One region of the Alkalibacterium sp. m-11 genome, then DNA from elsewhere that is predicted to be linked to it. Evidence: a T-box and tRNA genes for the amino acid it is inferred to sense, from the RefSeq annotation. Region 1 holds a T-box; the other holds one or more tRNA genes.
What was found. The T-box of region 1 lies ahead of ACYQ2O_RS09505 (valine--tRNA ligase). A T-box ahead of a tRNA ligase gene usually reads a tRNA of that ligase, here a tRNA-Val.

Region 1 (6,279 bases):
CAGGGTGAGGTTTTGAATGCGTCACATCATCTCCTCCAACGACGCCGTCAAAGTAATCTGATACCTCAGCACTAACGAGAAGTGCCTTGACGACCTCTCTTTCAGAACTGGACGCGACCACCATTTTGTATTCATTACTTTTCAGATAATCGAGCAGATCGACCAGTCCTTTTTTCTTGACTGGAGGAGCCGCAAACAGGACATCTTTTAAATCCGCTGTACTGTCAGTGATGAATCGCTCGACTTTTTCCTTGTCAAATGACTGATACATCGCATTGAAAAAGTCTTTCTCGCTGGCACCAATATACTTTTCATAAAACGCATAGTCAAAGGGAAGGCCTATACGGTCAGCTGTCTTCTGGTTGGCTTTATAATAGAGGGGTTCAGTGTCGAACATCAGCCCGTCCATATCAAATATGATCAGTCTATTCATCGATTATCCTCTTCTATCTCTTTCATTTTCGCCAACTGTCGAGTGACAGAATCATATTTCTCCTGATACTCTCTCCCTTTAGCTCGCTCTTCTTCAACGATGCTGTCTGGAGCATTCTGAACGAATTTTTCATTAGCAAGTTTCTTCTCCACTCGAGTGATTTCACTCTGCCATTTAGACTGCTCTTTTTCCAGACGCTTGATTTCTTCTTTGAAGTCGACTAGTCCGGCAAGTGGGATGAATACTTCCGCGCCAGTTACTACAGCTACTTTCACTTCTTCCGGCACATCGACCAACTGTTCTATGACTAGCTGATCAGGGTTACAGAATCGTCTGATGAATGACTCATTTTTTTTAAGGAAAGTCTCTTCTTTGTCTCCTTTAGTTCTGATCAGCAAATCAATCGTTTTGGACAAAGGTCTGTCAGCCTCCGAACGAATCGTTCTGACAGCCCTAATCAGTTCGATCAACATGTCCATGTTTTCTACAGCATCCTGATCTTCGAATTCAGTGCGAGTCACAGGATATTCTGCAGTTACGATGGACTCTCCTGAGTGAGGGATATGAGACCATATTTCTTCAGTTACGAATGGCATGATCGGATGAAGCAGACGCAGGGTCTGGTCCAGAACATGTACAAGAACAGACTTGGCAGACTGCTTCTGTTCTTTCGTTCCCTGTGTCAGGACTTCCTTACTCATCTCTATATACCAGTCACAGTAATCATCCCAGATGAATTTATACAACTGACGGCCAGCTTCACCGAATTCAAACTTCTCAAACAGGTCGGTCACTTGTCTGACTGTCTCATTAAGACGAGCTAGGATCCATTTGTCTGCAATCGATTTTTCTAAAGTCAGATCGATTTCTTCAACTGAAAAGTTACCTAAATTCATGATGACATATCTGCTTGCATTCCATATCTTATTGATGAAGTTCCATGATGCATCCATCTTTTCATAACTGAAGCGGACATCCTGGCCAGGAGCAGATCCGTTGGAAAGGAACCATCTCAGTGCATCCGCACCATACTTGTCGATGACTTCCATAGGATCAATTCCGTTTCCTAAAGATTTACTCATCTTTCTGCCCTGCTCATCTCTTATCAGTCCATGCATGAGAACATGCTTGAACGGCGCTTTGCCTGTAAATTCAAGACTCTGGAAAATCATACGGCTGACCCAGAAGAAAATAATGTCATACCCTGTTACCAGCGTACTCGTCGGGAAGTATTTCTTAAAGTCGCTGCTTTCCACGTCAGGCCACCCCATAGTAGAAAAAGGCCAGAGGGCCGAACTGAACCAGGTATCCAGCACATCATTATCCTGCGTCCAGTTTTCCAGATCAGAGGGGGCTGACTCTCCAACGTAAACTTCACCTGTCTCATTGTGATACCAGGCCGGTATACGGTGTCCCCACCACAACTGTCTTGAAATAACCCAGTCGTGTACATTTTCCATCCAGCTATTGAATGTCTTCTCAAAACGTTCCGGTACGAAATTGACTTTATCTTCAGTCAGCTGGTTAGCCAGTGCTTTATCAGATAAGTGATCCATCTTCACAAACCATTGAGTTGACAGTCTCGGCTCGACAATGACACCTGTTCGTTCTGAGTGACCCACGCTGTGCTGCATGTCTTCAATCTTGATTAGATATCCTTCTTCTTTAAGATCACTGACTAGAGCTTTACGTGCTTCGAACCGGTCCATCCCTTCATATTTTCCTGCCAGACTGTTCATGGATCCATCATTGTTCATCACATTGATTTGTTTCAGATCATGTCGCTGACCGATTTCAAAATCATTCGGGTCATGGGCGGGAGTAATCTTGACTACTCCTGTACCAAATTCCATGTCGACATAGTCATCAGCGATGACATCCAGTTCCCTGTCTAATATAGGAAGTAGCACTTTCTTTCCAATCAGGTGCTGATACCTCTCATCATCTGGATGGACAGCTACAGCCGTATCTCCAAGCATTGTTTCCGGACGGGTCGTAGCAATTTCTACCGACTCCTCGCTGTCCACTATCGGATAGCTGATATGGTAGAAGGCACCATTGACTTCTTTGTGCTCGACTTCAATGTCTGATAAGGCCGTCTGCGCTTTAGGGTCCCAGTTGATGATGTACTCTCCACGATAGATAAGACCCTTATTATACAGATCAACAAATACTTTGTTTACTGCTTTATTCAGTCCTTCATCAAGCGTAAACCGTTCTCTTGAATAATCGACTGATATACCAACTTTTGCCCACTGATCACGGATATTAGCCGCATATTCTTCTTTCCAGTCCCATACTTTTTCAAGAAACTTCTCTCGACCCAGATCATGACGGGAAATGTTCTGCTCAGCCAGTTTCTCTTCTACTTTGGCCTGGGTTGCTATTCCGGCATGGTCCATCCCTGGAAGCCACAAGGTGTCATATCCCTGCATACGCTTTTGTCTAATTATGATATCCTGAAGCGTCGTATCCCATGCGTGGCCCAAGTGAAGTTTCCCTGTCACGTTCGGCGGCGGAATGACGATAGAATACGGTTCTGTTCCCTTCTCATTTGGCTTGAACAAATCTTTATCCAGCCATTCCTGATATTTTCCTGCTTCTACGGCAGTTGGATCGTATTTCGTTGACATGTTATTCTCTTCCATTTTATGCACCTCATTTATTTTAATTATCAAAAAAAGCACCCATCCTAATCAAACTAGGACGAATGCTTCGCGGTACCACCTATATTACTACAGCATATTCCGGTCGATCAAATATATGCTGTAATCTCTCTAGACAGTATTAATGGTCTGTCGTCCCATTTACGAGTACTATTTGGTTTCCCCGTAAAAGCTCCCAAGCTACTTCGTGATCGTCTTCATCAGGGATTTCCAGCTGACACCCATTCTCTGAGATGATTCGGATCATTACTCCTCTTGTTCTATGCTTTTATTTATTCTCTTGTCTGAATTAGTTCAGTTCTGCTTCTTCATGTCTTGCAGCTGACAGGGCTTCTTCATAGTTCGGATCCTCAGCCATTTCTTTTACGACTTCACGGTAGACGATCTGGCCATTTCTGTTGATGACAAATACTGTCCGTGCCATTTTATCAATATCTTCGATGTAAAGACCATAGTCTTTAGCAAATGATCGGTCACTGTCATGAAGAATATCCGTAGACAGCACTTTAGATTCTGCCCAGTTGGTCTGCTGCTCTAATGTATTTGTCGATATGGAAATGATCCGTGTATTCTTCAGATCTTCAGCTTTATCATTGAAGGTATTCGTCTGTCTGGAACACGTGCTTGTTTCGATGTCCGGGACTGTACTGATGACCAGCACATCTCCTTTATAATCTGACAGGCTGACTGTTTCTTCATTCAGATTCTTGACTGCAAAGGAAGGCGCATCGTCTCCTACTTGAGGGGGTTGAGCGTTTGTCTGGAATTTTTCACCTTTTAAAGTTACATCCATGGTATTTCCTTCTTTCCTATGGTTTAAGTCTAGTGTACGGTTCATCAGGGCCGAATGCAACCAAAAGAATCAGAAAAGCGAATCAAAAGCTGCTTCGTCTGAATACTCTGAACCGGAATGTTTACCGACCACCGTATCAACTATGCCGTCCATTGCACGCTGCATCAGCCCATCAATATCCAGTTCCTCTTCCAGTTCCTTGACCTTGTGCAGTCTAGGCTTTGTTTTAGGACGTGTAGGGGCAAAGACCGTGCAACAGTCTTCATAAGGCTGAACCGCCAGATCAAAGGTATCGATATCCTGTGCAATTTTAATGATGTCGTTCTTGTCCATTGAAATCAGCGGTCTGAGGACAGGAGTATTGGTCACTTCGTTTATAGCTGTCATGCTTTCTAGAGTCTGAGAAGCGACTTGTCCGAGCGACTCACCGTTGATTATCGCCAACCCGTTTCTGTGTTCTCTGATCGCATCAGTCAGCCTCAGCATCATTCGTCTCGTGACCGTCATCGAATACGCTTCAGGTATCACTTTCTTTATCTCTTCCTGAATTTCAGTAAAGGGAACCTCCAGAAAGGTGACATCTCCCCCATATCGTGCAATTTTGGCACTGAGGTCTTTAGCTTTCTGAAGAGCTTGCGGGCTAGTATAGGGCGGGCTGTGAAAATGAACAGCTTCTATAGACATGCCTCGTTTCATCGACAGATATCCCGCAACAGGAGAATCGATCCCCCCTGACAGCATAAGCATCCCTTTTCCACTTGTTCCTACTGGAAGCCCTCCTGCACCGGACAGAGTATCGACAGAGATGAATATCCCATCTTTTCGAACCTCTACCCTGACCGTTACATCGGGATTTTTCATTCTTACTGATACCGGCTGAACAGCTTTTTCAACTTCTGTTCCAAGCAGGCGGTTCATTTCATTCGTATCATATTCAAAATCGTGGTCAGCTCTTCTGGTCATGATCTTGAAGGTCATACCTTCCCTAAACTGTTCCTTAACCAGATGAACAACGGCTTTCTTGGCTTCATCCAGCGTTTTATCCACTTTAACGACAGGTGAAAATGACTGGATACCGAATACATCCTTGAGTTCGGTCATCACTGCATCGGCGTCTTCCTCGTTCAGATCAATATGCATCCTGTCCCTGTTTGAACTGATCTTGACTGTGCTGAACTGACGAAGTTGTGACCGAACATTTCTGTGCAGCTTCTTGATGAAAAATTTTCTGTTCTTTCCTTTTGTAGACAGCTCGCCATAGCGAACCAGAATTTCTGTAATCTGCATAACGCTCTCCTTAATTTATATCTTTCAACTGCTCATATATCAAATTGAACTGGTCTTTGAATTCCTGAACTTCATCATTCGAATTCAGATGACTCAAGCTGATTCTGACAGCTGATTCAGCTTCTTCTTTAGTGTAGCCCATATCCAGTACAGTTGGTGTTTTCGTCTTTCTCCTGCTGGAACAAGCGCTAGTCGTCGATACAATGATCCCCTGCTTTTCCAGTGCGTGGACAATGACTTCTCCTCGAATCCGGTTCATTCCGAAACAGATAATATGAGGTGCACTCCCATCAGGGGTAAAGACGGTCACTTTCTCCAATTTCTTCAGATAGTCAGTCAGTTCGTTTTTCAGTTCAGATAATCTTTTTCTTTTAGCTGTTACGTCTTCTAACAGAAGTCTCAGAGCTTTAGCCATAGCAATATTCCCTGGTACATTTTCTGTCCCGCTTCGTTTTCCTTTTTCCTGGCCCCCACCACTCATCAGGGGAGCAAGTTTTCTGCCTTTTTTCAGATAAATGAAGCCGGTCCCCTTAGGCGCATGGAATTTATGTCCAGAAAAGACAGCGATATCGATTCTTGATCCAGCCAGGTCCAGATCAATTTTGCCGACTGCCTGTACAGCATCTACATGAAAGTGTATAGATGGATAAGTTTCAAGTATTTCTCCAATCTTTCTTAAAGGCTGTATGCTTCCCATCTCATTGTTGACAGCCATTATGGATACAAGAACCGTATCTTTTCTGATTGCCTGCTTTAGTTCATCCAAATCGATCTGACCTTTTTCATCTACAGAAAGGTACGTCACTTCCCAGCCCATTTGTTCCAGCTGCTCCAAGGATTTTATTACTGCTGGATGCTCGATAGCTGTAGAGATAATATGCTTCCCGTAAGCCATCTTTTCGATCGCTGTGCCTTTTATTGCCCAGTTGTCTCCTTCAGTGCCACCGCTGGTAAAGACTATTTCTTCAGAATCGACCTGAAGCAGCTCGGCCACCTGAGCACGGGACCGTTTCAGCAGACTACTCGTCTCTTCTCCCATAACATGCAGACTGGACGGGTTACCGTAGTATCGTTTGCTTGCTTCCAGATAGGACTCGAGA
Region 2 (5,969 bases), on a different contig from region 1:
TAATAATAACAGGTATTTGAAGAATCGTCAATGATTAAATTGTATTTAACAATCATTTTTTTAACAAGATTTTTTAATAAGTGCATGGTATCGAGCTTGCGGCTTGCTCAACCTTTTATTGTATCATCTTTTTTGTAATTGCTTCTAAGTCTGTCTTTACCGGTCGACTCATTAGCCCCTCTTTATTGTGTGCTGGTATATATACGCAAACTTCACCGTACTTCACTGTCCATCCAGCAACAGACTCTTCATATTCTGAAGATGAAGTCATAGTGACTGTGACATCTTTACCGTAATTAATGAAACAATGTTCATCGGTAATACTAAATTCTTCTTTTCTATCAGTTAGACTACTTTCTTCTATATACTTGTAGTTCACACTAACAGGCTTCTCCGGATGATAATCAAAACTGCCTCCTACCATGTCAATATAAGTAGTCAACTTTTGATAGCTGACTAATCCCGAATGCCAAACTAGCCATGACCCACCTTTTTTTACATAGTCTACTATTTTATCTTCTTCGAACTCTGTCATCCATTCTTCCGGGTTATCTGATTCAGGATCCAAGCGGTTCTCTGAAGCTGATATTACAAGGTCTGGTCTATCTTTCAGATGTTCTGTAAGTTCTTTTCGGTCTGCACATAGGATAGTTACGTCACCCAGTTTATCCAGGACTTGTGTAAGACCCTCTTTCAATGTATCTCCATCATGATAATAGCCCCCTAGTACTGCAGCAATTTTCCTTTTACCTCCAGTTTACTATGTTTCTCTTTCCCTTTTAAGCCTCTTCTGTTACTATATTCTGTCTTTAATTTAACTGGAATAGTCTCAAGTCATCAGAATCCAATGAACTTTTCATCTCATATAGAGATACTTCTATCATAAAGTATGGTTTATCCCTCTATCTTTGCAGCATATCCATTTTAACACAAAATGTTTTATACGCTTACATTATGACTCACTTAGTTTGGTTCTATGATTCTAAACTTACTCATTTTCGTTTTTTACACAAAAAAACTCACATACTCTTATGTAGAGTGTGTGAGTTAAACGTAAGACTATATACCGGCGGCCGGAGTCGAACCGGCACGCCCTAACGGGCACTGGATTTTGAGTCCAGCGTGTCTACCAATTCCACCACGCCGGCATGATTCAATATGAAGATAAGGCGGTAACCGGATTTGAACCGGTGATGAAGGTTTTGCAGACCTCTGCCTTACCACTTGGCTATACCGCCATCCTAAAAATGATATTCAATTAAAACTGGGCTACTAGGATTCGAACCTAGGAATGACGAGACCAAAACCCGTTGCCTTACCACTTGGCTATAGCCCATTGAAGGGCGACTGATGGGGATCGAACCCACGAATGCCGAGACCACAACCCGGTGCGTTAACCACTTCGCCACAATCGCCATATTCTTAATTAAAATCATAGCATATTCAACAAATAATGTCATGATGAATTGCTGACAGGGGTAGCAGGAGTCGAACCCACATCGATGGTTTTGGAGACCATAGTTTTACCATTAAACTATACCCCTAGCGATGGAGGGAGTAGGATTTGAACCTACGAACCCGAAGGAACGGATTTACAGTCCGCCGCGTTTGGCCACTTCGCTATCCCTCCAAATTGCTATGGCGCTGGACAGAGTCGAACTGCCGACACACGGAGCTTCAATCCGTTGCTCTACCAACTGAGCTACAGCGCCATCTTTCAATATCCTGCTTTACGGTCCCGACGGGAATCGAACCCGCGATCTCCTGCGTGACAGGCAGGCGTGATAACCGCTACACTACGGGACCTCACGATTTATTCAGCCTCTATGAGGTCACACTGTGGACTTACGTCCAAGTGTATCATGTCTGTAATCGCTAAAGCTTCAACAGCCATGACAATTGCGGGGGCAGGACTCGAACCTGCGACCTCCGGGTTATGAGCCCGACGAGCTGCCAACTGCTCTACCCCGCGATAACAATAGAAAATCATTGTGTTGAGACACTTCAAGCTGACGCTTGAGTGTACTATGTCTGTAATCACTATAACGTCAACAGACATGGCAAAGGAGGATGTGGGATTCGAACCCACGCGCGCTTTTACACGCCTGACGGTTTTCAAGACCGTTCCCTTAAGCCGGACTTGGGTAATCCTCCATTAAAGTAATACTATTTAATTACTATGACCCCTACGGGATTCGAACCCGTGTTACCGCCGTGAAAGGGCGGTGTCTTAACCGCTTGACCAAGGGGCCAGTATTAAAATGGGCCTAAGTGGACTCGAACCACCGACCTCACGCTTATCAGGCGTGCGCTCTAACCGGACTGAGCTATAGGCCCTAAATATATTAGGAATACTTTATTCAAGTATAAAGCGGGTGAGGAGAATCGAACTCCCGACATCAGCTTGGAAGGCTGGGGTTTTACCACTAAACTACACCCGCTAAAACGGTCCCGACGGGAATCGAACCCGCGATCTCCTGCGTGACAGGCAGGCGTGATAACCGCTACACTACGGGACCTTACGAAAATCTTTATATGAGACACTGCGAGCTTTCGCTCGAGTGTACCATATCTGTACGTTACTAAAGTAACTACAGATATAGCAATTGCGGGGGCAGGACTCGAACCTGCGACCTCCGGGTTATGAGCCCGACGAGCTGCCAACTGCTCTACCCCGCGATAATAGTAGAAAATCATTTAAGGATACACTATGGACTTACGTCAAAGTGTATCATGTTTGTACGTTGCTGAAGCAACTACAAACATGACAATGGACCTTGCAGGACTCGAACCTGCGACCGAACGGTTATGAGCCGTTTGCTCTAACCAACTGAGCTAAAGGTCCTCGGATCCGTTTGTTTATTATAGCGGCGGAGGGGATCGAACCCCCGACCTCACGGGTATGAACCGTACGCTCTAGCCAGCTGAGCTACACCGCCATTTTATTACTAATCGGGAAGACAGGATTCGAACCTGCGACCCCTTGGTCCCAAACCAAGTGCTCTACCAAGCTGAGCTACTTCCCGAATGTTAAAGTGCACCCTAGAGGAGTCGAACCTCTAACCGCCTGATTCGTAGTCAGGTACTCTATCCAATTGAGCTAAGGGTGCTGATCATTGTGAATACCGAGGGCCGGAGTCGAACCGGCACGGAGAAAACTCTCCGCAGGATTTTAAGTCCTGTGCGTCTACCAATTCCGCCACCCCGGCTGAAGTGTACTTTGGTTACCTGTGTCTATTCACAAGCGGAAGACGGGATTCGAACCCGCGACCCCCACCTTGGCAAGGTGATGTTCTACCACTGAACTACTTCCGCAACAAGGCAGATCAGTCTGCCCGTAAAAAATGCCGGCTAAAGGATTTGAACCCTCGACCCACTGATTACAAATCAGTTGCTCTACCAACTGAGCTAAGCCGGCGTGTTGTTATGCGGATGGAGGGACTTGAACCCCCACGCCGTGAAGCGCTAGATCCTAAATCTAGTGCGTCTGCCAATTCCGCCACATCCGCATGTAGCATATATAAGATTACTCTTATATATGAGCCGTACAGGATTCGAACCTGTGACCCACTGATTAAAAGTCAGTTGCTCTACCAACTGAGCTAACGGCTCATGGATCTATGGAGGTTAACGGGCTCGAACCGCTGACCCTCTGCTTGTAAGGCAGATGCTCTCCCAACTGAGCTAAACCTCCATTAAAAACTGCATAGCAACGTCCTGCTTTCACAAAGGGAAACCCTTCACTATCCTCGGCGCTGAGAAGCTTAACGGCTGTGTTCGAAATGGGAACAGGTGGATCCTTCTCGCTATCGCCACTATACAGTTTATTGCGTCGTGTTACCGCAGCAACTCTTATATCATACAAAGATATCGACCTAATGTCAACAACTTTTGTAAAAATAATTTGAACTTCTTTTCTCACCACTATTAATCCTCAGCAGGATCCTCGTTCCAGTGCTTAGTTAAAAAGCCTGCTCTTCCAGATCCAATGCTATAACGTTTATAGTGAGCAGACTCTTTTTTGTAAAAATCCTGATGGTATTCTTCAGCTGGATAAAAGGGTTTTGCCTCTTCGATAGTCGTAACGATCGGATCTTTGAATTTGCCACTTTCCTGCAGTTCTTTTTTTGACTGCTCAGCTGCTTCTTTCTGTTCCTGATTATTGTAAAAGATCACAGGTCTATAAGAATCTCCTCTATCCACAAACTGTCCACCTGCATCTGTGGGGTCAGTCTGTCTCCAGTATATCTCTACCAATTCTCTATAAGGCATTAATTCAGGGTCGTATGTGATTTCTACTGCTTCAGTGTGACCAGTCGTACCGGAAGTGACCATTCGATACGTCGGGTTTTCAACGTGTCCACCTGTATAGCCTGATACAACGGAATGGATACCGGGCTGCGAGTCAAAAGGCTTGACCATACACCAGAAACACCCTCCTGCAAATACTACTTTTTCTAATTCTGCCACGCTGTTTCCTCCTGATCCTGATTCTATTCATAGTCTAAGGTCGAATATGTCTATTATGATTGTATCACACTGCCTCGTGAATCAAAGAAAAAGAGCTTGTCTTATATATGACTCAGACAAGCCTTTCTATATTTTCCTACATCAGTGACGGACAGTTATTTAGCCGAACATCGACTTGAATCTGTATACTTCAGCAGGGATACACTTTATTTGATTTCTGTGACGCCGCCCATATACGGCACCAGTACATCAGGAATTTTTATGCTGCCGTCAGCCTGCTGATAATTTTCAAGAATTGCGGCTACTGTACGTCCGACTGCTAGCCCTGATCCATTCAGCGTGTGTACATAATCGATCTTATCGTCCTCTTCACGTCTATACCTGATCATCGCCCGTCTAGCCTGGAAAGATTCTGTATTAGAGCATGAACTGATCTCCCGGTAAGTTTCCTGCGTCGGGATCCACACTTCTAGATCATATGTTTTAGCTGCCGCAAAGCCAGTATCTCCTGTAGAAAGAAGAACAACTCGATATGCAAGTCCCAGCTTCTGCAGAATCACTTCTGCATTTGCGGTCATCTTCTCAAGCTCGTCATAAGAGTCTTCCGGCTTAGCAAATTTGACCATCTCAACCTTATTGAATTGGTGGAGTCGAATCAATCCTCGAGTATCTCTTCCTGCACTTCCCGCTTCTGAACGGAATGAAGGAGATAGAGCCGTAAAGTAGATCGGCAGATCTTTTTCATCAAGAATCTCGTTCTGATAATAGTTAGTCAACGGGACTTCTGCCGTTGGAATAAGCGTCAGCGGATGTCCGTCGATCTGGAAAACATCTTCTTTGAATTTAGGAAACTGACCTGTACCATACAGAGCATCATCATTTGCAAGATAAGGCGGAATGACTTCTTCATATCCGTGTTCAGTCACATGCAGGTCGATCATGAAGTTATAAAGAGCACGCTCCAGTCTGGCACCGAGTCCTTTGTAATACAGGAATCGGCTTCGGGCAACTTTTGCACCTCTTTCAAAATCTAGAATTTTCAGGTCAGCACCTAAATCCCAGTGGGCTTTCGGTTCGAAGTCGAATTCAGGCAGATCTCCCCACTTGCGTATTTCTTCGTTTGATTCTTCATCTTCACCGATAGGCAGAGACGGGTGAGGCAAGTTCGGCAGTCCTGAAGCAATGGTCTGTGTCTTTTCTTCTAACTCATCCAGTTCAGCATCAATAGCTTTGATGTCTGCTCCGACCTGCTTCATAGCCGCAATAGCCTCGTCCGCATTTTCCCTGTTGCTTTTTTTCTGTGCAATCTGATTAGATACATCGTTTCGTTCTTTCTTCAGTTTTTCAGATTTCTGAATCAGTTCTCTGCGACGTTCGTCCAGCTCTTTCAGTTCGTCGAGTTCAGACGGGTTCACTCCTCGTGTCTGCAGACGTTCTTTTACTGCATCAAAATCATTTCGGATCAGCTTGATATCGATCATACCGTTTTCCTTCTTTCT

Region 2: it encodes a tRNA-Val, which carries the amino acid that the T-box ahead of ACYQ2O_RS09505 (valine--tRNA ligase) is inferred to sense. The anticodon was not compared.

The regions. Positions count from the first base shown of each region.
Region 1 is NZ_BAAGIR010000104.1:400-6,678, forward strand. It holds gene ACYQ2O_RS09500 (HAD family hydrolase) at 1-433, opposite strand, end outside; gene ACYQ2O_RS09505 (valine--tRNA ligase) at 430-3,081, opposite strand; T-box leader at 3,133-3,371, opposite strand; gene ACYQ2O_RS09510 (thiol peroxidase) at 3,389-3,892, opposite strand; gene thiI (tRNA uracil 4-sulfurtransferase ThiI) at 3,962-5,179, opposite strand; gene ACYQ2O_RS09520 (cysteine desulfurase family protein) at 5,190-6,279, opposite strand, start outside.
Region 2 is NZ_BAAGIR010000087.1:1,864-7,832, reverse strand. It holds gene ACYQ2O_RS08880 (ThuA domain-containing protein) at 116-697, opposite strand; tRNA gene ACYQ2O_RS08875 (tRNA-Leu) at 1,065-1,148, opposite strand; tRNA gene ACYQ2O_RS08870 (tRNA-Cys) at 1,168-1,238, opposite strand; tRNA gene ACYQ2O_RS08865 (tRNA-Gln) at 1,265-1,336, opposite strand; tRNA gene ACYQ2O_RS08860 (tRNA-His) at 1,343-1,415, opposite strand; tRNA gene ACYQ2O_RS08855 (tRNA-Trp) at 1,474-1,544, opposite strand; tRNA gene ACYQ2O_RS08850 (tRNA-Tyr) at 1,550-1,630, opposite strand; tRNA gene ACYQ2O_RS08845 (tRNA-Phe) at 1,640-1,712, opposite strand; tRNA gene ACYQ2O_RS08840 (tRNA-Asp) at 1,734-1,806, opposite strand; tRNA gene ACYQ2O_RS08835 (tRNA-Met) at 1,900-1,972, opposite strand; tRNA gene ACYQ2O_RS08830 (tRNA-Ser) at 2,065-2,154, opposite strand; tRNA gene ACYQ2O_RS08825 (tRNA-Glu) at 2,181-2,252, opposite strand; tRNA gene ACYQ2O_RS08820 (tRNA-Ile) at 2,263-2,337, opposite strand; tRNA gene ACYQ2O_RS08815 (tRNA-Gly) at 2,371-2,441, opposite strand; tRNA gene ACYQ2O_RS08810 (tRNA-Asp) at 2,447-2,519, opposite strand; tRNA gene ACYQ2O_RS08805 (tRNA-Met) at 2,607-2,679, opposite strand; tRNA gene ACYQ2O_RS08800 (tRNA-Ile) at 2,772-2,845, opposite strand; tRNA gene ACYQ2O_RS08795 (tRNA-Met) at 2,866-2,939, opposite strand; tRNA gene ACYQ2O_RS08790 (tRNA-Pro) at 2,953-3,026, opposite strand; tRNA gene ACYQ2O_RS08785 (tRNA-Arg) at 3,037-3,110, opposite strand; tRNA gene ACYQ2O_RS08780 (tRNA-Leu) at 3,124-3,209, opposite strand; tRNA gene ACYQ2O_RS08775 (tRNA-Gly) at 3,244-3,315, opposite strand; tRNA gene ACYQ2O_RS08770 (tRNA-Thr) at 3,346-3,418, opposite strand; tRNA gene ACYQ2O_RS08765 (tRNA-Leu) at 3,428-3,509, opposite strand; tRNA gene ACYQ2O_RS08760 (tRNA-Lys) at 3,540-3,612, opposite strand; tRNA gene ACYQ2O_RS08755 (tRNA-Val) at 3,622-3,694, opposite strand; rRNA gene rrf (5S ribosomal RNA) at 3,705-3,820, opposite strand; gene msrA (peptide-methionine (S)-S-oxide reductase MsrA) at 3,928-4,470, opposite strand; gene serS (serine--tRNA ligase) at 4,677-5,951, opposite strand.